2 regions of the Nicoliella sp. ESL1120 genome follow, and region 1 is predicted to be linked to the other one. Evidence: predicted binding sites of a transcription regulator. Region 1 holds the regulator's gene; the other holds the start of a gene.
What was found. The regulator HrcA, encoded in region 1, represses chaperone genes, less so after heat shock. The targets are predictions, from matches to a motif close to TTAGCACTCNNNNNNNNNGAGTGCTAA.
Positions count from the first base shown of each region.

Region 2: groES (co-chaperone GroES) is a predicted target of HrcA. The motif match lies at 3,362-3,388, and genes of this name have one in related genera.

Region 1 covers NZ_CP196383.1:908,907-920,770, forward strand. The annotation lists gene rimP (ribosome maturation factor RimP) at 1-428, shown strand, start outside; gene nusA (transcription termination factor NusA) at 446-1,543, shown strand; gene rnpM (RNase P modulator RnpM) at 1,564-1,860, shown strand; gene ACSYTE_RS03985 (L7Ae/L30e/S12e/Gadd45 family ribosomal protein) at 1,853-2,155, shown strand; gene infB (translation initiation factor IF-2) at 2,170-4,476, shown strand; gene rbfA (30S ribosome-binding factor RbfA) at 4,496-4,852, shown strand; gene truB (tRNA pseudouridine(55) synthase TruB) at 4,943-5,854, shown strand; gene ribF (riboflavin biosynthesis protein RibF) at 5,864-6,799, shown strand; gene hrcA (heat-inducible transcriptional repressor HrcA) at 6,893-7,930, shown strand; gene grpE (nucleotide exchange factor GrpE) at 7,950-8,513, shown strand; gene dnaK (molecular chaperone DnaK) at 8,560-10,425, shown strand; gene dnaJ (molecular chaperone DnaJ) at 10,547-11,734, shown strand; gene lepA (translation elongation factor 4) at 11,853-11,864, shown strand, end outside.
Region 2 covers NZ_CP196383.1:1,502,713-1,514,576, reverse strand. The annotation lists gene tsaD (tRNA (adenosine(37)-N6)-threonylcarbamoyltransferase complex transferase subunit TsaD) at 1-395, shown strand, start outside; gene ACSYTE_RS06555 (ATP-binding cassette domain-containing protein) at 441-2,402, opposite strand; gene ACSYTE_RS06550 (redox-sensing transcriptional repressor Rex) at 2,574-3,206, shown strand; gene groES (co-chaperone GroES) at 3,419-3,703, shown strand; gene groL (chaperonin GroEL) at 3,763-5,382, shown strand; gene ACSYTE_RS06535 (APC family permease) at 5,545-7,380, shown strand; gene ACSYTE_RS06530 (glycosyltransferase family 4 protein) at 7,499-8,596, shown strand; gene ACSYTE_RS06525 (YigZ family protein) at 8,617-9,300, opposite strand; gene ACSYTE_RS06520 (ATP-dependent helicase ComFA) at 9,351-10,688, shown strand; gene ACSYTE_RS06515 (ComF family protein) at 10,939-11,364, shown strand; gene secA (preprotein translocase subunit SecA) at 11,506-11,864, shown strand, end outside.

The DNA of each region.
Region 1 (11,864 bases):
ATGAACATCATTTTGAATTGTTCGATATTGAATACGTTAAAGAAAGCCAAAAGTGGTATTTACGGGTTTATATTGATAAACCTAACGGTATTACGATTGAAGATTGTGCAATCATTAGCGATCAATTAGGTGAAGAATTAGATGCAATGGATCCTGATCCAATCCCACAAGCTTATTATTTAGAAGTATCATCTCCCGGCGCAGAACGCCCCTTGAGAAATGCAAAAGAGATTGAAGAAGCAATTGGTAGCTATATTAACGTTTCATTGTATTATCCAATTAAGCAAAATAAGGTATACGAAGGGACTTTAAAGGGAGTTACAGAAGAAAACGATTTAGTAATTGAATATAACGACATGAGTGTCTTTAGGGAGTTAACAATTCCTGCAAAAGCAATTGCTAAAGTTAGACTCGCAATTAAGTTTTAATTTAAAGGAGAATCGGAATGAGTAAAGAATTATTGGGTGCTTTTGATGCTTTAGAAAAAGAAAAGGGCATTAAGAAGGAAACCATTATCGACGCTTTAGAGGCAGCTTTGACTTCTGCTTATAAGCGTAATTATGGTCAATCACAAAATGTAGATGTAGAATTTGATAATAAGAAGGGTGATATTCACGTCTATGCTGTTAAAAAGATTGTTGACGTGGTTGAAGATGCCCAGACTGAATATAGTATTAAAGATGCCCTTTTAATTAGCCATGGTTATGAAGTTGGTGATGACATCAAGATCGAAGTTACTCCTAAGAATTTTGGTCGCATCGCTGCCCAAACTGCAAAGCAGGTAATTATGCAACGGGTTCGAGAAGCTGAACGGGAAATGGTTTATAATCAATTTAGTCAATACCAAGATGAGTTAATTACTGGAGAAGTAGAACGTTCAGATAGTCGTTTTGTGTACATTAATCTTGGCAAGGTCGAAGCTGTAATGCCTGTTAGTAACCAGATGCCAAATGAAGAATATCGACCACAAGATAAAATCAAGGTATATGTTACTAAGGTTGAAAACGCTTCTAAGGGCCCTCAAGTATTTGTTAGCAGAACGGCACCTGGACTATTAAAGCGTTTATTTGAACAAGAAGTTCCTGAAATCTACGATGGAACTGTTGAAATTGTCTCAATTGCTAGGGAAGCTGGTGACCGCTCAAAAGTAGCGGTTCGCTCTAATAACCCTGATATAGATCCTGTTGGAACCACTGTTGGTCCTAAGGGACAACGGGTTCAAACAATCGTAAATGAACTTGGTGGCGAAAATATGGATATTGTTGAATGGACTGACGATAAGGCGAAGTTCATTGCCAACGCCTTGAATCCGTCTGAAGTAGTCGATGTTATTTTCGACCCTGAAAACGATCAAGCTTGTACGGTGATTGTACCTGATTATCAATTATCATTAGCAATTGGGAAGCGTGGACAAAACGCTCGATTAGCTGCTAAGTTAACTGGATTTAAAATTGATATTAAGTCAGAATCAGAAGCAGATGAAAATATTTATGAAAATCACACTGCTGCTGAAGATCCTGATAATGATGAAAACGCTGATTAGTTATCAGTAGGGAGGTTCAAATGCGACGTCGAAAGGTTCCAATGCGTAAAGATATTGTCACGGGTGAAATGGCTCCTAAAAAAGAGTTGATTAGAATCGTCCGTGATAAAGAAGGCAACGTAAGCATTGATAAAACTGGTAAAAAAGCCGGGCGCGGTGCTTATATCTCAATGGATGTAGAAATTGCAAAGCAAGCTAAGGCTAAAAAAACATTTAACAAGGTTTTTGACACTAATGTTGATGATCAATTTTACGATGATTTAATTGCTTATACTGATCATGAACAAGCAAGAAAAAAATTATTTGAAAATGAATAATCAAAAATATTTAAATTTAATCGGAATCGCCAAAAGAGCTGGTAAGGTAGTTACTGGCGAGGCAATTATTTTAAATGCAATTAAAAAGCATCAAGTTGCTCTTTTGATTATTGCAAGCGATACCGGACAATCATCTACCAAGAAGTTTATTGACAAAGCGGGTTCGTATCAGGTTGAATACCATCACTTTATTTCTAAACAGGAATTAAGCGATGCAATCGGTGCTCCCCGAACAATGATTGGAATTACTGATCGTGGCTTTGCCAGAAAGCTTTCTGAAATAAAAAATAGTTAAAGGATAGTGATTATATGGGTAAAAAGCGTATTTATGAATTAGCTAAAGAGCTCAATGTTACCAGCAAGCAACTAATTAACAGTGCTAATAGTAAGGGTATCTCGGTTCATAACCATATGTCTACGATTGATGATAACCAAGAAAAGCAAATTAGAGCTGCATTAAAGAGTAATTCAGCTAAACCAACGACACGAACTAATTCTAAACCACAAAATAATCAACAACATGGTGGCAATCAAAACCGAAACCAAAATAGCCATGCTGACAAAAGACAGGGGGGCCACCAAATTAATAATAAACCTAGTCATAGTAATGCTAGTCAGTCAAATAATAACCATCGGTCTAATAATTCGAATGGGCAAAGAAATAACGTTCAATCTGGTTCTGGTCGAAATACTAATAATGCTAGTAATAATTCGAACGGTTTTAACAAAAATAATCGGAAGAACAAGAAGAAGTTTAACAAGCGGAATAACAATTTCAATAGTAAATACACTAAGAATCAACGAATTCGCCAAATTCATAAGCATAACGATGCTCCTAAACGGAAGGATCATCCACTTCCAAAGGTATTAGAATATACTGATGGGATGAATGCACAAGAAATTGGGAAGGTCCTTCACAGAGAACCTGCTGAAATTGTTAAAAAGTTATTCATGCTTGGGGTTATGGTTAACCAAAACAAATCATTGGATAATGAAACCATTGAATTGCTAGCCACTGACTACGGAATTGAAGCCAAGGAAAAAGAAGAAGTTAACGTTTCTGATCTTGATAAGTTATTTGATGAAGAAGAACACAACACGGCTTATCAAGAAAACAGACCACCAGTGGTTACGATCATGGGACACGTTGATCATGGTAAAACCACCCTATTGGATTACTTGAGACATTCTCACATTACTTCTGGTGAAGCTGGTGGGATTACCCAAGGAATTGGTGCTTATCAAGTTAAGCATGATAAAAAGACAATTACTTTCTTGGATACTCCTGGTCATGCTGCTTTTACTGCCATGCGGGCACGTGGAGCTGATATTACTGATATTACGATTTTAGTGGTTGCTGCTGATGATGGAGTAATGCCACAAACCATCGAAGCCATTAACCATGCTAAGGCTGCAAAGACCCCAATTATCGTTGCAATCAATAAGATTGATAAGCCAGGGGCCAACCCAGACCACGTTACTGAACAACTTAGTAACTACGGATTAATTCCTGAAGACTGGGGTGGTGATACCATCTTTGTAAAAATTTCAGCTAAATTCGGGACCAACGTTGATGAATTATTGGACATGATCCTATTGCAAGCTGAAGTGATGGAATTAAAGGCTAATCCACGGCAAAATGCTGCTGGTTCAGTAATCGAAGCTCGTCTTGATCGTGGAAAGGGAACCGTTGCAACGCTGTTAGTTCAACAAGGGACCATGCACGTTGGGGATCCGATTGTAGTTGGTGATACCTTTGGTCGAGTGCGGACTATGGTTAATGAACACAACCAAGAAATGAAGGAAGCCACCCCATCAACTCCTGTTGGAATTACTGGATTGAACGACGTTCCAGAAGCAGGGGATCGGTTTATTGTCTTTGATGATGAAAAGACCGCCCGTGCTGCTGGAGAAAAACGGGCTCAAGCAGCTCAAGAAAATGATCGTCGTCAAACGAACCATGTTACATTGGATAACTTGTTCGATTCACTTAAAGAAGGTGAAATGAAGCAAGTTGATATTATTATTAAAGCTGATGTTCAAGGTTCAGTCGAAGCACTTTCTTCTAGTCTTCAAAAGATTGAAGTAGAAGGAGTGCGTGTTAATATCATTCATACCGGAGTTGGAGCCATTAATGAAAGTGATGTTGCCTTAGCAGAGGCAAGTAACGCAATCATTATTGGATTTAGTGTTCGTCCTACCCCACAAGCTAAGGCCCAAGCTGAAAGCGATAACGTTGATATTCGTTTACATCAAGTGATTTACGATGCAATTGATGAAGTGGAATCCGCTATGAAGGGAATGCTAGAACCCACATATAAGGAAGAAGTTACTGGTCAAGTTGAAGTGAGAGAAATTTATAAAGCTTCTAAGATCGGAACAATTGCTGGTGGGATGGTAATCTCAGGTTATATTAACCGTGATAGTAAGGTACGGCTAATTAGGGACAATGTTGTGATTTTTGATGGCGAACTTGGCAGTTTAAAACGCTTTAAAGATGACGCTAAGAGCGTTAAACAAGGTTTTGAATGTGGGCTTACAATTGAAAATTATAATGATATTAAGGTCAATGATGTTATTGAAGCCTATATTATGAAAGAAGTTCCAATCGAATAATTCGATCAAGGAGGATACTATGGCACAATATCGTGTAGGGCGACTACAACAAGAAATTCAAAGAGAAGTTAATGATTTGTTATTGAAGGAAGTACGTGACCCCAGAGTTAAGGGCGTTACAATTACCGGAGTGGAAGTCACTGGTGATCTTCAACAAGCAACGATTTTTTACAGCATTCTCTCTGATAAAAAGAGTGATGAAGAAAATACCCAAAAGGGATTGGATAAGGCAACCGGAATGATTAGAAGTGCGTTAGGCGCTCGGTTAAGAAACGTCTATAAGACACCAGAAATTCATTTTGAATTAGATGATTCAATTCAATACGGGAGTAAGATTGATCAATTGATCAATAAACTACAACGCGAAGATAAATAATTTTAAAAGAGTAGGTAATAATCATTTGTTATCTACTCTTTTTATGTTTCAATTAATATTAATTAGAGAAAAGATAGGGAGTCGTTAATTATGGATGGAATCATCCCATTGAACAAACAACGTGGAATGACTAGTTTCGATTGCGTCAGAAAACTACGTGGAATTTTGCAAACTAAAAAAATTGGACATAGTGGAACGCTCGATCCAAACGTTGACGGTGTTTTACCAATTTGTATCGGTAGTGCAACTAAGGTGGTTGATTTTTTGATGAATTCTGGAAAAGTTTATCGAGGAGAGATCACCCTTGGGATGTCAACGACTACCGAGGATTTAGATGGTGATGTTGTTGAAAGGAAGGCAATTACGGATCCGTTTTCAGAAGCATCAATTAATCAGGCGATGCAACGGTTGGTTCAACCTGAACTGTTACAAATTCCACCAATGTATTCAGCTGTAAAAGTCAATGGTCGCCGTTTATACGAATATGCACGGGCGGGTGAAACTGTAACACGGCCCCAGCGGCACGTTCGCATTGACTACTTTAAAATTATTGCTCCCATTGAATATGATAAAGAAGAACAAGTTCAGCGAATCAAGTTCGAAGTAGGTTGTGGAAAGGGAACCTATGTCCGCACTTTATCGTTTATGGTTGGCCAAATCTTAGGGGTACCAGCTGTAATGTCTGATCTTACTAGGATTAAGAGTGGCGGCTTTACGATTGATGAATCGGTTACGCTAAGTCAAGTGAAAGCAGCGATGGAAGATGGCAACATTAGTAATGTTTTGTATCCAATTGATCATGCACTGGGTGGATATCAAAGTATTGAATTGAGCCCGAACCAGTGGAAAACGGTGCAAAATGGTGGATTTTTAAGTCCCCAAGATATTAATATGGATAATGATGAAATTGCTGTAAGGTTTAATCAGCAAATTAAGGCGTTGTACTATTACAATCATGAACAGGGATTTTATAAACCATTAAAAATGTTTAGTGTCAATTAGGAGTTTACAATGAAAATTTTAAAGATTCACCATCCAATGAAAGATTTAAATTTGAATGAACCAGTTGTGCTTGCAATGGGTTTTTTTGATGGGCTCCATTTGGGTCATCAGCAAATAATCAATCGAGCAAAATCAATTGCTGAAAAACGCGGAGTTAAATTAGCAGTTTTAACTTATGATCATCATCCATCAATCGTATATCAACAATTAAACGCGCATGATAAGCGTTACTTAACGCTGATGGATTATAAAATGGAACTCTTTGAGCGCTTAGGCGTTGACATCGTATTCCAGATTAGTTATACAAATGCATTCCAAGCGCAAAGTCCACAGGAATTCGTCGATAATTATCTTTGTCGCTTTAATGCAGTGGCGGTAGTTGCTGGTTTTGATCATACTTATGGAAAAAAGAATGCTGATATGAATTTATTACCTCAATATGTAAAGAATCGTTTTGAAGTGGTTGATGTTGCATCCTTTGATATTGACAATAAAAAAGTGAGTTCTACTCGGATTCGCCAAAACCTAGATGATGGTCATATTGATACCGTTAATCGGTTGTTAGGCAGGCCCTTTGTTACTACGGGAACTGTTGTGCATGGATTTGCTCGCGGGCGTGAGTTGGGATTTCCAACAGCTAACGTTGAGCATAGCGAATATCAATGGTTGCCAGCAATTGGAATCTACATTGTAAGGATGCAAATTGGTGATCAATGGTACGATGGGATGGCTTCGATTGGCCGTAACGTGACGTTTGGTGATTCACATCCCATTACCGTTGAAATTAATTTATTTAACTTTGATCAAAATATTTATGGTGAAGTAGTAAATATCGAATGGCTCCATTGGACGCGCGGTGAGGTTAAGTTTAACGGGGTAGAAGCCTTGATCGATCAGCTGCATCAAGATCAAAAAACGGCTCAAAAGTTTTTAAGTGATTTGTGAGTGTCTTTCTTGACTTATAATCGCTCCTTTGGTAAATTATATATGTAGCTTAGCACTTGAAGGATATGAGTGCTAAAAAAGGAGTGATTATTAATGCTAACAGAACGTCAAGAATTGATTCTTTCTGGAATCGTTCAGGATTATACTCAATCGGGAACGCCTGTTGGTTCTAAAGCATTAGTTAATCAACTTCCGTTTCACGTTAGTTCTGCTACGATCAGAAATGAAATGGTGGTTTTGGAAAATATGGGGTTAATTGAAAAAACCCACTTATCTTCCGGACGGATTCCATCGATTAATGGTTATCGTTATTACGTCGATCATTTGACATTGTCAAAGGTCAATACGATGAGTGATCTGGAAATCATTCATAAGGCGTTAGATTCAAATTACCATAAGATCGATGAGCTAGTTCAAAAATCTGCTAATATCCTATCTGATTTAACTAACTATACTGCTTTGACTTTGCAGCCAGAGCAGGCTCAAAGTAGGCATCTAAAAGGATTTAGATTGGTTGCATTAGGTGATCAACGTGTTATGGCGATTCTGGTAACTGATAATGGGGATGCGGAAACTGAATTGTTCCGCATTTCCGATGGTGTTACCGGTGAACAACTAGAGTCAGTCGTTAATTTGATTAATGATCGACTTGTTGGTCAGCCATTATCGGTGGTATTAGAGCAACTAAAATCTGTAATTCCAATGGAAGTTAATAAGTACTTGCATTCTCCGAATGGCTTTATTGACATCTTGGATGAGGTCCTTATGAGAGCAACTAGAGATCGCCTTTACGTTGGTGGTGAAATGAACCTATTGAGTTTTACCAATCAAAGCGATGTTAGTTATCTCAAACCGCTGTATTCGATGTTAAATCAATCTGGTGAAATTTCTAAGTTTTTAGGAAATTCAGAAGATGGTGTTTCGGTTCAGATCGGTTCTGAAATGAGTAATGAATTATTGAAAAATTATAGTGTCATTACAGGGACCTATGATGTTGGCCAATACGGTAAGGGAATGATTGCTGTGTTGGGGCCTACTCGAATGCCTTATTCGAAGGTAATTACCTTGGTCAGTGCATTTAGAGAAGAGCTTACCAAGCGTTTGTTAGGTTACTATGGAGGAAGCAAATAAATCTAGAGGAGGGTTTTGTTTGGCATCTAAGAAAAAGCAAGATGAAGAAAAGCAAAATTCTGCGGAAGCGACTGAAACAGAGAAGTTAAAGGCTGCAGATGAGCAAGCTAATGCTGAAGACAAACAAGCTGATAAAGCAATTATTGATTTAAAACGGCAGTTGGATGATATGGAGAATAAGTATCTACGGACTGCAGCTGAGTTGCAAAACGTTCAAAATCGGGCTAAAAAAGACCAAGCAACCATCTTGAAGTATGATGGCCAAAAGCTTGCAACTAATATTTTACCGATCGTTGATAATTTAAACCGAGCCCTTGAAGTTAAGGTGGATGATAAAGCCGGTCAACAACTTAAACAAGGGGTTGAAATGGTTTCGAACCACCTAACTAAGGCTTTGAGTGATAGCAACATTAAAAAAATTGATGCGGAAGGCAAGAAGTTTGATCCGAATTTCTGTCAAGCCGTTCAAACGGTCCCAGCAGATGATGCTCATCCAACTGATCACGTTGTGAAAGTATTACAAGATGGCTATCAATTAGCTGATCGTGTGATTCGTCCAGCGATGGTCGTTGTTGCAAAATAAACAAACAATTAATAAATAAAAAATAAAAAGTGAGGTAAATTAAATTATGGCTAGTAACAAAATTATTGGAATTGATTTAGGAACTACTAATTCAGCAGTTGCCGTTCTTGAAGGTAACGAACCAAAGATTATTCCTAATCCAGAAGGTTCAAGAACGACTCCTTCAGTCGTTGCATTTAAAGATGGTGAAATTCAAGTTGGGGAAGTTGCAAAGCGTCAAATGATCACTAACCCGAACACGATTTCATCAATCAAGAGCCACATGGGTGACAGCAATTACAAAGTCGATGTTGATGGTAAGAGCTACACTCCACAACAAATTTCTGCAATGATCTTACAATACATCAAAAAGTTTGCTGAAGACTACATTGGTGATACTGTAGACAAGGCTGTTATCACTGTTCCTGCATACTTTGATGATGCCCAAAGACAAGCAACTAAGGATGCTGGTAAGATCGCTGGATTAGACGTTAAGCGGATTATCAACGAACCTACTGCTGCTGCTTTAGCTTATGGTTTGAACAAGAAGGATAACGACCAAAAGGTATTGGTATATGACCTTGGTGGTGGGACCTTTGATGTTTCCGTTCTTGAATTAGGTGACGGTGTGTTCCAAGTCCTTTCTACTAATGGTGATACTCACTTAGGTGGGGATGATTTCGATAAGAAGATCATGGACTGGTTGATCGAAGGCTTCAAGAGCGAACACGGAGTTGACTTATCCAATGATAAGATGGCATTACAACGGTTAAAGGATGCTGCTGAAAAGGCTAAAAAGGACCTTTCAGGAGTTTCTGAAACTGAAATCAGCCTTCCATTTATCGCTTCTGGTGATGAAGGGCCACTTCACTTGACTGCTAAGTTAAGTCGTTCTAAGTTCAATGAATTAACTGCTGACTTAGTTGAAAAGACGAAGGCTCCATTCGATAATGCATTGAAGGATGCTGGTTTATCAACTTCTGACATTGATAACGTTATCTTAAATGGTGGTTCTACTAGAATTCCAGCCGTTCAAGAAGCTGTTAAGCAATGGACTGGCAAGGAACCAAACCACTCTATTAACCCTGATGAAGCCGTTGCCGATGGTGCTGCTGTTCAAGGTGGGGTGCTAACTGGTGATGTTAAGGATGTTGTGCTACTTGATGTTACACCACTTTCCCTTGGTATTGAAACCATGGGTGGGGTCTTCACTAAGTTGATCGACAGAAACACGACCATTCCAACTTCAAAGAGCCAAGTCTTCTCAACTGCCGCTGATAACCAACCAGCTGTTGATATCCACGTCTTACAAGGTGAACGGCCAATGGCTGCTGACGATAAGACGCTTGGTCAATTCCAATTAACTGATATTCCTGCTGCTCCTCGTGGAATTCCTCAAATCGAAGTTACTTTCGATATCGATAAAAACGGAATCGTTAACGTTTCCGCTAAGGATAAGGGAACAGGTAAGTCCCAAAAGATTACCATCAAGGATTCCAATGGCCTTTCCGATGACGAAATCAACAAGATGATGGATGAAGCAAAGGCTAATGCCGATGCTGATGAAAAGCGCAAGGAAGAAGTCGACTTAAAGAATGAAGTTGACCAATTGATCTTCCAAACTGATAAGACTTTGAAGGATGTTGAAGGTAAGGTATCCGAAGACGAAATTAAGGCTACTAAGGATGCTGAAGCTGCTTTGAAGAAGGCCAAGGAAGAAAACAACCTTGATGACATGAAGGCTAAGAAGGATGAACTACAAAAGCAAGTTCAAGAATTAGCTACTAAGTTATATCAACAAAATCAACAAGCTCAAGGTGGCGCTGATGCTGGTGCAAATGCTGGTTCAGATTCTGCTAAGGGTGATGACAACACAGTTAACGGTGACTTCCATGAAGTTAACGATGATGATAAGAAGGACAATAACAAATAATAATTGTTATTAATTCGTTGTCATAAAAAGTCAAAGTCGCTGAATTAGACTTTGGCTTTTTATTGTCTTAGGGGTTTGAATCCTTTAAAATAAAAATAGATATGAACTTAGGAGGAAAATAATGGCTGGAGAAGATTATTACAAGGTGTTAGGCCTGGATCATGATGCCAGTGAAAGCGATATTAAACGTGCATATCGGAAGCTAGCAGCAAAGTATCATCCAGATGTTAACAAGGCACCCGATGCGGAAGCTAAATTCAAGCAAATCACTGAAGCATATGAAGTATTGAGTGATAAGAATAAAAAGGCGAACTACGATCAATACGGATCAGCAGATGGGCCTCAAGGCTTCGGCGGCGGTGGAGCCGGCGGTGCTGGTGGTTTCGGCGGCTTCGGTGGCGGCGCTGGTGGCTTCGGTGGCGGTGGCTTCGAAGACATCTTTAGCCAATTCTTTGGTGGGGGTGGCCAACAAGCGCATAACCCGAATGCACCAACGCAGGGACGTGATCTTCAATACCAAATGGGGCTTAATTTTGATGAAGCCGTGTTCGGTAAGAAGACAACGATCAAGTATAATCGTGAAGCGACCTGTCAGACCTGTGGTGGAAATGGTGCGAAACCAGGGACCAAGCCACAAACCTGTCAACACTGTCATGGAAATGGCTATGTGACCGTTGAACAAAATACGCCGCTCGGTCGGATTAGAAGTCAACAGGAATGTCCAGTTTGTCACGGGACTGGGAAGGAAATCAAGGAAAAGTGTCCTACTTGTCATGGTGCTGGTAAGACTGAGCAAGCCCATGAAATTGCTGTTACGGTGCCAGCTGGTGTAGATGACGGCCAACAGATGCGTTTACAACAACAAGGGGATGCAGGAAGTAATGGAGGTCCTTACGGGGACTTATACATCCTATTCTCAGTAAAACCAAGCAAGCACTTTCAACGTGAAGGAACTCGGATCACCTATAAGCAAACGATTTCATTTGCCCAAGCCGCACTGGGGTGTGAAATTAAAGTGCGGGCTTTAAATGATGATCAAAAGACCGAAGATGGCGAAGTCAGCCTAAAGATTCCGGCAGGGACCCAAACAGGCACGAACTTCCGTCTGAGGGGCAAGGGAATTCCAAACGTCAACGGGGCCGGTCGTGGTGACGAAGTGGTTAACGTTAATATCGTTACGCCACGGAACTTGAATAAACGGCAACGAGAAACGTTGAAAGAATTCGCCGATGCTAGTGGTGAAGACATCAATGTAACGCAAAATCAATCATTTTTCGATAAAATGCGCGACAAGTTTGATAAGAAATAGTTAATAATGGCCAGCCAATCGCTGGCTTTTATTGTATCTAATTTGTTATCAGTGTCAGTGGTTGTTATAATTAAGAGAAATAATTACCGTAACGAAAAAGAAAAAGGCAGGACAAAAAATGGATCTTAAT
Region 2 (11,864 bases), 590 kb from region 1:
GTGGGTTAAAGAGTGCCTTTATTAACACTTACCATCACGCAGAACAAGTAGGTGATAAGTTGAATCATGATGACCTGGCAACTAGTTTTCAAAATGCGGTCGTAGATGTTTTAGTAGATAAAACACTGCGGGCGTTGGAGAACTACCCAGTCAAACAATTGATCTTAGCAGGAGGAGTAGCTGCCAACAATGGACTGCGGACATGCTTGCAATCAGCAATTGATCAACTACCAAATACGAAATTAATAATGGCGCCACGCAAACTATGTGGTGATAACGCTGCGATGATTGGTGCAGCTGGCTTTATTATGTTTAAAGAAGGTCGTTTTGCAGGCCTCGATTTAAATGCTGACCCGAGCCTTGAGTTTGAATGGGCTCCTGATGTAACTCAATAAAATTCAAAAAGGACTGAATCAAAATTTTTGATTCAGTCCTTTTATTTACTCATTATTTAAATCTTCGAGTTCTAAACTTAGTTGAGTCCACTGATCTGATAGTTTTTCATTTTGTTGGTTGACTTGATCGAGATTCTTTTGGAGTTCCTCAAGTTCACTAATCTTTTGATCAGCAGCTAGTTGGGCCATTCGATCCTCGATTTGAGCGTGTTGTTCGCTGAGCTTGCCCATTTGTTCCTCAATTTCGCTGATTTGGCGTTCTAATTTACGCCGTTGCTTTTGGTCTTGCTTACTCTTTTGGTAATCGACCTTGCCCTTCGATTCGGTGGGTTGAACCGCTTCGGGATGTTCAGCAGCTAATTTAGCGGCCTCGTGTTGTGCTTGGGCGATTTGATCTTCCTTTTTTTCAATATAGTAATCATAATCCCCTAGGTATCTTTCTGATCCTTCAGGGGTAATTTCAATAATTTCGCTAGCAACTTGGTTAATGAAGTATCGATCGTGTGAAACGAATAGGATCGTCCCATCAAATTGCTTCAATGCATTTTCAAGAACTTCGCGACTTTCAATGTCCAAATGGTTAGTGGGTTCATCGAGAATTAAGAAATTATCGTGATCCATTGATAATTTGGTGAGCATCAAACGCGCCTTTTCACCACCAGAAAGGTTACCGACGACTTTTTCAACGTCATTACCAGAAAATAAAAAGCTCCCTAAAATGGTTCTGATGTGGCCTTCTGGAGTAGTAGGGTAGTCGTCCCAAATTTCATTTAAAACGGTTTTATTACTGTGTAAGGAAGTCTGTTTTTGATCGTAGTAGCCAATGCTGACTCCGGTCCCGAATGAAACGGTCCCCGCTAATTTTGGTAGCTTGCCTAAAATGGTTTTTAATAGGGTCGACTTACCAACCCCGTTGGGTCCGATAATTGCGATCGATTGGTGCTTTTTTTCGTCAATGTTAATTGGACTAGCTAGAACCTGATCATCATAGCCGACCGCCAGATTCCGAACTGTTAAAACGATGTTACCACTGGGCTTTGCTTCTGAGAATCGAAATTGAGCGACCTTATTATTATCAAATGGTTTTTCGAGCTTTGGCATTTTTTCTAATTGTTTACGACGTGCCTGAGCACGGTTAGTAGTCGATGCCCGAACGATGTTTTTATCAATAAAGTCCTGCATTTTTTTAATTTCAGCTTGCTGTTTTTCATACGCATGGAGCCGTTCAGCATAGCGCGCTTGTTTTTGCTTCACAAAGCTAGTGTAATCACCTTTGTAATATGTTAGCGTTCCGTTATCCAAGTCATAGACTTCATTGACTAACTTATCCATGAAGTAACGGTCATGTGAAATGATCAAAAGCGAACCAGGATAGTTTTGGACGTAGCCTTCCAACCATGTGATCGTTTCAACATCTAAGTGGTTGGTTGGTTCATCTAAAATAAGGAGGTCGCGTTTTTCAAGGAGCAGTTTCGCTAATGCAAGTTGGGTTTGTTGCCCACCTGAAAGAGAATTAACGGGTTGTTCGTAGAATGATTCTCCAAAACCAAATCCGTTTAAAACCGCCTTGATTTCAGCTTTATAACTGTACCCATGATTAGCGGTAAAGTTAGCCTGAATCGTGTCGTATGATTTAGTGACTTCTGCTAGTTTTTGTGGATCTTGATTAACCTGTTGATCACTCATTTGTATTTCTAACGCGTGCATCTTGTGTTCCGTTTTAATTAATTCGGCGAACACGCTTAACATCTCATCCCAGACGTTTCGTTCTGAATGAAGACCCGTATTTTGTGAAAGATAGCCAATTGTAAGGCCGTTTTTTTCAGTAATCTTCCCTTCGTCGATGCTTTCTTCACCAATAATCATTTTAACTAGCGTTGATTTACCGGCTCCATTGCGGCCAACGAGCCCGATTCTAGCATGATTTTCAATATTCATATTAACATTTGTGAAAATTGGCACACCATCGAATCTTTTGGTTACGTTATTTACTTGTAAGATTTGCAAGTCCTCACCCCTTTATATTATAGTAGTTTAAGGATAATTTTATCATAATTTACATATAATATGAAATTATGAAAATCGATATAATTGATTAATATTTCACAAAGTCTTTTTTTATGATAAAATAATCTGGAAACGTTTTTTTATGAACGAAAATGCCGGGAGGAAAGACTTATGGCTGAAAATAAAATTCCACGGGCAACCGCAAAAAGATTGCCGATCTATTATCGATACCTTACGATTTTACATGACTCAAACGTTGAACGAATCTCATCAAATAAATTTGCGGACGCAATTCAAGTGGACTCTGCTACGATTAGAAGGGATTTTTCCTATTTTGGGGCGCTTGGTAAACGTGGCTATGGTTATGATGTTGAGAATTTATTGAATTTCTTTAAGCGGATTCTAAATGAAGACCGTTTGACTAACGTTGCATTAGTCGGGGTCGGAAACTTTGGACAGGCACTACTGAACTTTAATTTTCATCGTGATAGCAACGTTAGGATTGCTGCTGCCTTTGATACTAAGGAGCGAATGATTAACACCATTCAAAATGGGGTCCCCATTTATTCATATGAAGAAATGGTTCAACAATTAAGGGATCAACAGATCAAGGTCGTTATTTTAACTGTGCCTTCTAAAGTGGCACAAGAAGTTTGCGATAATGCCATTAAAGCGGGGGCGGAGGGCTTTCTTAACTTCACCCAGGTCCGTCTATCAACTCCCGAGAACGTAACGGTGCAAAATGTTGATTTAACGAATGAGTTACAGACCTTGATTTACTTTATTGAACATTACATTAAGTAAACCTTTAGATTCAAGATTCCTAGTTTTAAATCATCGCATTATTAATCTGATTTCGATAAAATGTTCATGCAAAGTTGCATGAGCGTTTTTTTTATTTGGGCAGCGGTCAAAATGTTTGCAATTAAAATTAAAAGAATATATATTAAAGATAACAATTAGCACTGACATAGTTCAAGTGCTAAATTTATGTAAACTTAATTGGAGGGATTAATGTGTTAAAGCCATTAGGTGATCGTGTGATCGTTGAAGTTGAAGAGGAAAAGGAAAAGACAGTCGGCGGGATTGTCTTAGCAAGTAATGCTAAGGAAAAGCCCCAAACTGGAAAGGTAGTCGCTGTCGGTGCTGGACGGATCTTGGATAACGGAGAGACAGTTGCACCAGCAGTTAAGGAAGGCGAAACCGTTCTATTCGACAAGTACTCTGGCACTTCCGTTGACTACGAAGGCCAATCCTACTTAGTTTTACATGAAAAGGATTTAGTTGCAGTTGTCGACTAATTAATAAATTAAAATTAAAATCATAAAAAACAAAAAATAATTTCATGAGGTGATAATTGATGGCTAAGGAAGTTAAATTTGCAGAAGATGCAAGAAAATCATTACTTAACGGTGTTGATAAATTAGCTAATACGGTTAAGACTACTTTAGGACCAAAGGGACGTAACGTTGTCCTAGAAGAAGGTGCTGGTCCAAACATCACAAATGATGGGGTAACGATTGCAAAGGCGATCCAACTCCCAGATCATTTTGAAAACATGGGAGCTAAATTAGTTGCTGAAGTGGCTTCCAAGACTAATGACATTGCTGGTGACGGGACTACGACTGCCACTGTATTGACCCAAGCAATCGTCAACGAAGGCTTGAAGAACGTTACCGCTGGTGCTAACCCAGTTGGCGTTCGCCGCGGAATCGAAAAGGCTACCGAAGTAGCTGTAAAGGCATTACACAAGATGTCACACGAAGTAAAGAACAAAAACGATATTGCTCAAATCGCTGCCATTTCTTCTGCTAACAAGCAAGTTGGTGAATTGATTGCCGATGCAATGGAAAAGGTTGGTAACGACGGGGTCATTACCATTGAAGATTCCCGTGGGGTTGAAACTAGCCTAGATGTCGTTGAAGGAATGCAATTCGATCGTGGTTACATGTCACAATACATGGTGACTGATAACGATAAGATGGAAGCTAATTTGGATAATCCATACATTCTAATTACTGACAAAAAGATTAATAACATTCAAGACATTTTACCAGTTCTTCAATCAGTGGTTGAACAAGGGCGTTCACTCTTGATCATTGCTGATGATATTGGTGGTGAAGCATTACCAACCCTTGTTTTGAATAAGATGCGTGGGACCTTCAACGTGGTTGCTGTCAAAGCTCCTGGATTCGGTGATCGTCGGAAGGATCAATTACAAGACATCGCTACTTTAACTGGTGCAACTGTGATTACTGACGATTTAGGATTAAACCTAAAGGATGCGACCTTAGAACAACTAGGTCAATCTGCTAAGGCAAACATTACTAAGGATAACACTACGATCGTTCAAGGTGCTGGTGACAAGGCTAAGATTGCTGATCGGGTTAGCGAAATTAAGACCCAAATTGAAAAGACGACTTCTGACTTTGACCGTGACAAGTTAAAGGAACGCCTTGCTAAGTTAGCTGGTGGAGTTGCTGTTGTTCGTGTCGGTGCTGCGACCGAAACCGAATTAAAGGAACGTAAGTACAGAATCGAAGATGCTTTGAACGCTACGCGGGCTGCCGTTGAAGAAGGCTACGTTCCTGGTGGTGGAACAGCTTACATTAATATCTTAAAGGATATTGATGCCATTAAGGCTGAAGGCGATGAAAACACCGGGGTTCAAATCGTTCGCCGTGCATTGGAAGCTCCAGTTAGACAAATTGCTCACAATGCTGGGGTTGATGGTTCCGTGATCGTTGACCACCTTAGAGGTCAAAAACCTGGAATTGGTTACAATGCTGCTGATGGAACTTACGAAGACATGATCAAGGCTGGAGTCATTGACCCAACCAAGGTTAGTCGCTCAGCACTTCAAAACGCCGCTTCTGTTTCAGCATTGTTATTAACTACTGAAGCCGTAGTAGCAAACGAACCAAAGGATGATAATAACACCCCAATGCCTCCACAACCAGGTATGGGCGGCATGATGTAATTTAAATTAAGCTCTGCTTTAAAAGAATCGCTATTTAGCGGTTCTTTTTTTGTTAATAAAATTCAATATGAAATATTTACCAAATTGTAGTAAAATTAAGAATTGCATAAACAAATTTATATTATCTTAAAAAATGAAGACTTAAAAAGTGAGGTCATTTTCATGTGGCGTTATTTAAAACGATTAGTAATTGGGAAGCCATTGAAATCAACTGATGAGGGTGGTAATTCCTTGAATAAATTTAAGGGATTGGCTTTGCTCTCTTCTGATGCTCTTTCATCGGTTGCTTATGGGACCGAACAGATTACAGCCGTATTGCTGACCCTTTCAGTAGCTGCTTTAGTTTACCAAATTTGGATTTCAGCATTAGTTTTGATTCTTTTGCTGGCAATCACGTTGTCCTATCAACAAATTATTTACGCCTATCCATCTGGTGGGGGTGCATACCTAGTTGCTAGTGATAATTGGGGGCGGACGACTGGGTTAGTTGCTGGTGGGTCCTTACTAGTTGATTATATGCTGACCGTGGCGGTTTCGACCACTTCTGGAACCGAAGCAATTACTTCCGCAATTCCAGCACTATATAATTATCGAATCCTGATTTCATGCTTGATCGTAGTATTAATTATGTTACTGAATTTACGGGGGATGCGTGAATCAGCATCGATTTTGACGGTGCCGGTTTACCTATTCATCTTTATGATTTTTATCATGATTATTTGGGGCGGGTATAATATTTTAACTGGACATATTACATACCAAGCTGCTAGCGCAGTTGGTACCCCAGTCCAGGGAATGACACTGCTATTATTCTTCAAGGCTTTTTCTTCTGGTTCTTCATCGCTAACTGGAGTGGAAGCAATTAGTAACTCGGTTCCTAACTTTAAAAAACCCCGTGAAAAGATGGCTTCACATACGCTTGCTATCATGGCTTTGATCTTAGGGTTCTTCTTTGGTGGGATTACACTTTTGAGTTATTACATGGGAATTAAGCCGAATGCACATGTGACGGTGCTGTCACAAATTGGAGCAGGCGTATTCGGCCATGGTGGAATTATGTTCTATGTATTACAACTTTCCACCGCAATGATTTTAGCAGTGGCTGCAAACACTGGTTTTTCAGCGTTTCCAATTCTAGCTTATAATTTAGCACGCGATAAATTTTTACCGCACGCCTACTTGGATAAGGGTGATCGGTTAGGATATTCCAACGGGATTATTTCACTTGCGATTGGGGCATTGATCCTAATCATTATGTTCAATGGGGAAACGAACCTCTTAGTACCCCTGTATTCCATCGGGGTATTCATTCCATTTACACTTTCACAGTCTGGGATGATTTTACATTGGCGCAAGCACCGTGAAGGAGCATGGGTCTTAAAGGCGACCATTAATTTCATCGGGGCGTTGATCTCGGCAATCCTAGTTGTTTTCTTATTGCTACTCCACTTTGTAAACGTCTGGCCATACTTCATCGTGATGCCACTATTGATCCTTTTATTTTATCGCATCAATGAGCATTATCGTAAGGTCGGCACCCAACTGGAAGTTAGCCATAAGGCGCAAGAAATTCCAGAATCATTTAGTGGTTCGACTGTAATTGTTTTGATCAGTGACGTTACGACCATGACGATGAATGCGATTACCTATGCTAAATCGATCAGTGATGATATCATCGCGATGCATGTTTCGTTTGATTCTAATCCAGAACGCGAAAAAAAGGTGGCCAACGACTTTAAGGTTGCGTTCCCAGAAATTCGGTTCGTTGATATTCATTCATCATATCGCTCAATCGTTAATCCAACGTTGCGCTTTTGTGATGTGATTGCCAAGCGTGCCGAACACGACGGGAATACAACCACTGTATTGGTTCCGCAATTTGTCCCTAAGCATCATTGGCAACAAATTCTGCATAATCAAAGTGGTTTACGGTTGCGTGCAGCTTTAAACTCACGTCAAAACATCGTGGTAAGCACTTATAATTACCATTTGAAATAATTAATTAAACAGGAGTTATCGCTATATTACAATTGTGATAACTCTTTTTGATTGGGTTGTTTTTAGATTGTGAGATTTGTATAATTAAATTTAATAATTATTTTTCAAGGGAGGTGGAATGGTGAAGTTAAAAATAATTGTCTGTTTATTTGCGACAATGCTTATATCGGCAATTTTGACGCCATTTGTTCGTAAATTGGCATTTAAAATTGGGGCTGAAGACGATCCCAATAAACGGCGCGTCAATAAGGTTCCGATGCCAACGCTTGGTGGGTTATCAATATTTGCATCCTATACTTTTGCAACGGTCGGCTTAATGCGGAACTTAATTCCAGGACCTCAGTTGTGGGGAGTCCTGGGTGGTGAAATATTGATTGTTTTAACCGGGGTGTTAGACGATATTTATACCTTAAAACCGCGTCAAAAAGTTTTTGGGATTACCTTAGCATCGTTATTCGTGTTCTTTTTTGGACATGTTCGAATGACCGTTCTAACATTGCCGCTACTGGGATCATTTCATTTAGGCTGGTTAAGTTTGCCGATTACTTGGGTTTGGATCTTGGCAATTACTAACGCAGTGAATTTGATTGATGGACTCGATGGACTAGCTACTGGAGTCGCAATTATTGCATTATCGACAATGGGGATTACTGGAATGTTCTTCTTGAATGTGGGCAATACATACGTATCAATCATGATTTTTACTTTGGTTGTAGCATGTGTTGGCTTTTTACCATATAATTTCTTTCCTGCCAGAATTTATCTAGGGGACACGGGATCGCTATTTATTGGTTTTATGATTTCAGTGTTTTCACTAAACGGATTAAAGAATGCAACGTTCATTACAGTCATCATTCCAGTAATCATTCTGGGGGTGCCAATTACTGATACTGTATATGCCATTTTAAGGCGATTATTGAATCGGCAACCAATTTCACATGCTGACAAACATCATTTGCATCATCGATTAATGCAAATGGGATTGACCCATCGGCAAACCGTATTAGTGATTTATGGAATTGCGATGATCTTTTCATTTATCTCACTTCTCTACCCCATTTCCAACCTATGGGGCATTATCTTACTTACGATCGCAACCTTGATTGGATTGGAATTGTTTGTGGAGTCAATTGGATTAGTTGGCAAGAATCGGCAACCACTTTTAAAATGGATTAAACGATTAGTTAAAAGTACCACTAGTAAAAGTAATCATTAAAAAAGGATCTTTCGCCTCATTTATTTGAGCTCGATTGATCCTTTTTTGTATCGATCCTTACCTTGATGGTAATCGACTTCGAAGTATTCTTGTTCACCAGTTGTAATTTTGGCACGATTATTTAATAGTTCAACGATTTGTTTTTCAAATGCGCTAACCCCATCCGCTGGAATGGCAACGGTAACGGTAACGTCAGCACCATATTGAATATCATCAATATAGACATCCTCTTGGTTTAAATGGTACTTAAGTGGTTCAAGAAGTGAATACTCAATTTGAATGTTAATCTTAGTTTGGAGGATTCTTTCTACGACGCCGACGCTATTGATTGCTTCCGTCGTGGCGTTACTATAAGCACGAATAAGGCCACCAGCACCTAATTTAATGCCCCCAAAGTAACGGGTAACTACGACTGCAACGTCATGGAGCTGTTTTAATTTAATTGCATCTAAGATTGGTAAACCAGCAGTTCCAGACGGTTCTCCATTATCACTTTTTCTTTGAATGTGGTCATCTTGACCCACCATGTAAGCATAACAATTGTGGGTCGCGGTTTTATTTTCCGCTATAATTTGATCAACGAACGCCTTAGCCTCATCCTCACTTTTAACACGTTTAACGCTACCGATAAAGCGTGATTTTTTAATAATGATTTCATTTGCACCGCTATCCTTAACGGTTAAATATGTTTGTTCTTTTTCCATATTGAAGACCTCCTTTAAATTTTTGCGTATTTAATGATTAGGTGATGTTTATGATTAAAGAGATAATTGAACTTTATGGCAGACAAATTAACTTAAATGAAATCGCTGCCGAACTATTAAATAATCCATTATTAAAAAGGCGAATTGCAATTAAGCGACTGGGAAACCAAATTGAGTGTCAACGTTGTGGCAGTCGCAGTAATTTACAAAATGCTTTATTACCAGGGGACCATTTTTATTGTCCGAAATGCATTAATTTAGGACGCATTATTGATACTTGTGAATTGGGGTTTGTTGATGAACCAAATCAATTTCAGAGGTGGACGGACGTTCTAACCTGGCAGGGCTCTTTAACTGATGCTCAGAAAGTTTGTTCAAGATCGATTATCGATCATTTTCAACAACATCGTGATCACTTATTGTGGGCAGTCACTGGTGCTGGTAAGACAGAAATGCTATTTCCTGGAATTGAGTGGGCATTGCAAAATAATTTACGGATTGCAATTGCTTCACCCAGAGTCGATGTTTGTATTGAATTATTTCCCAGAATCCAACAAGCATTTGCCCATATACCTATGATTTTATTACATGGACGGCAAACTGAAAAGTATCAATACTCGCAATTGACGATTTGTACGACCCATCAGCTATTGCGTTTTTACCATGCGTTTGATATTTTGATTATTGATGAGGTCGATTCGTTTCCATATGCTCAGGATGCGGGGTTGCATTATGCAGTGGAAAATGCAATTAAGAAAGGGGGCACCAAACTTTTCTTAACCGCAACACCAAGCGAAGAAATACTACGGTCAGTCCGTACAAAACAGCTTTCAATCAGTTATTTACCATTACGGTATCACCGCCACCTATTGCCGCAAATTAAAGTTCACTTTGTTCCTAATTGGCGGGTCAAATTAGCAAAGCAAAAGTTGCCTAATCGGTTGATTCAAATGTTAATCCTTAAGGTCAAATCAAGGCAACGATTTTTGCTGTTCGTGCCACACGTTAGTGACTTAGCTTTGGTCAGTGAAGTTTTAAAGAGTCGATTGAAGCTCGAGAGCCGTTTTGCAACCGTTCATTCTGAGGATGCGCAACGCTTAGAAAAGGTAGCCGCAATGCGTAATAACGAACTAGATTTTTTAATTACCACCACGATTTTAGAGCGGGGGGTTACGTTTCCTGGAATTGATGTAATTGTTTTGGGAGCCGATGAGGATATTTTTTCCACCTCAGCTTTAGTTCAGATTGCTGGTCGGGTAGGGCGCAACAATGATCGTCCGTTTGGGGATGTAGACTTTTTTGTCCACAGTAACGCTAAAAATGTTTCAGGAGCTTATCGCCAGATTGCCTATATGAATCGATTGGGGGCTGCCAAAAAGAATGAATAATTGTTTATTATGTGGTAGCTATTTATCAATGGCGCCTTCGATCGATTGGCTATTAAGCTTGCGTTCATTCGAAAATAGCTGGCTTTGTAATACTTGCCGAAAACAATTTATGAAAATTGATTTTGAACAAGCGTGTCCAATTTGCAGTAAGCCGAAACAAGCTGGGAAGAACTGTATTGATTGTATCGAGTGGCAATCACGTTCAAAATTAACATTTGAGAATCACTCATTATATGAATATAATTTAGCAATGAAAAACTTTATGCACCGTTATAAATTTCTTGGCGATTATCGGCTAAGGAACATTTTTTTAGATGAAATGAGTACTTATGCAAAGAATAGTCGGCGGCTGATCGTACCAATTCCATTAAATCCACAAACGATGAAGACGCGGGCCTTTAATCAAACGATTGGTTTCTTGGACATGCAATTGTTGCAGTGTTTAGAAACGAAGGCCAAAGAAAAGAGCATGGATCAGTCTAAACTAGGTCGTGATCAACGTAAATTAATGGAACAGCCATTTAAGATGGTTTCACAAGAAATCATTAAAGTTAAGGATCAAGACATATTAATAGTTGATGATGTTTATACCACTGGAACGACGATTCACTATGCGGCGCAGTTGTTGCTTGAACATGGTGCTAAATCCGTTTGTGGACTTACGTTAGCGCGATAATCAAATAGATTTAACGTTTATTATTTTAAAACGGTGCTGAAAATGTTAAAATGGATTAGATTAAATAAATAATAGATAAAATCGGGGAAGATTCCCCTTTTAATAAAACTGATTCTTATTTTAAGAAAGGAAATTGATTTAATGCCTAATATTTTAAAAAAATGGGTAGAAAGCGACAAACGCGAAATTAAAAGACTTAGTAAGATTGCCGATAAAGTTGGTGAATGGTCTCAAAAATATCGCAAATTAAGTGATGAAGAATTACAAGCTAAAACACCTGAATTCAAAAAACGTTACCAAAATGGTGAAACTTTAGATGAACTATTACCAGAAGCATTTGGGGTAGCTAGAGAAGCTGCTCGGCGGGTCCTTGGATTGAATCCATTCCACGTTCAAATTATGGGTGGAATCGTTCTTCATGAGGGGAATATTTCCGAAATGAAGACTGGGGAAGGAAAGACCCTTACTTGTACGATGCCAGTTTATTTAAATGCCATTTC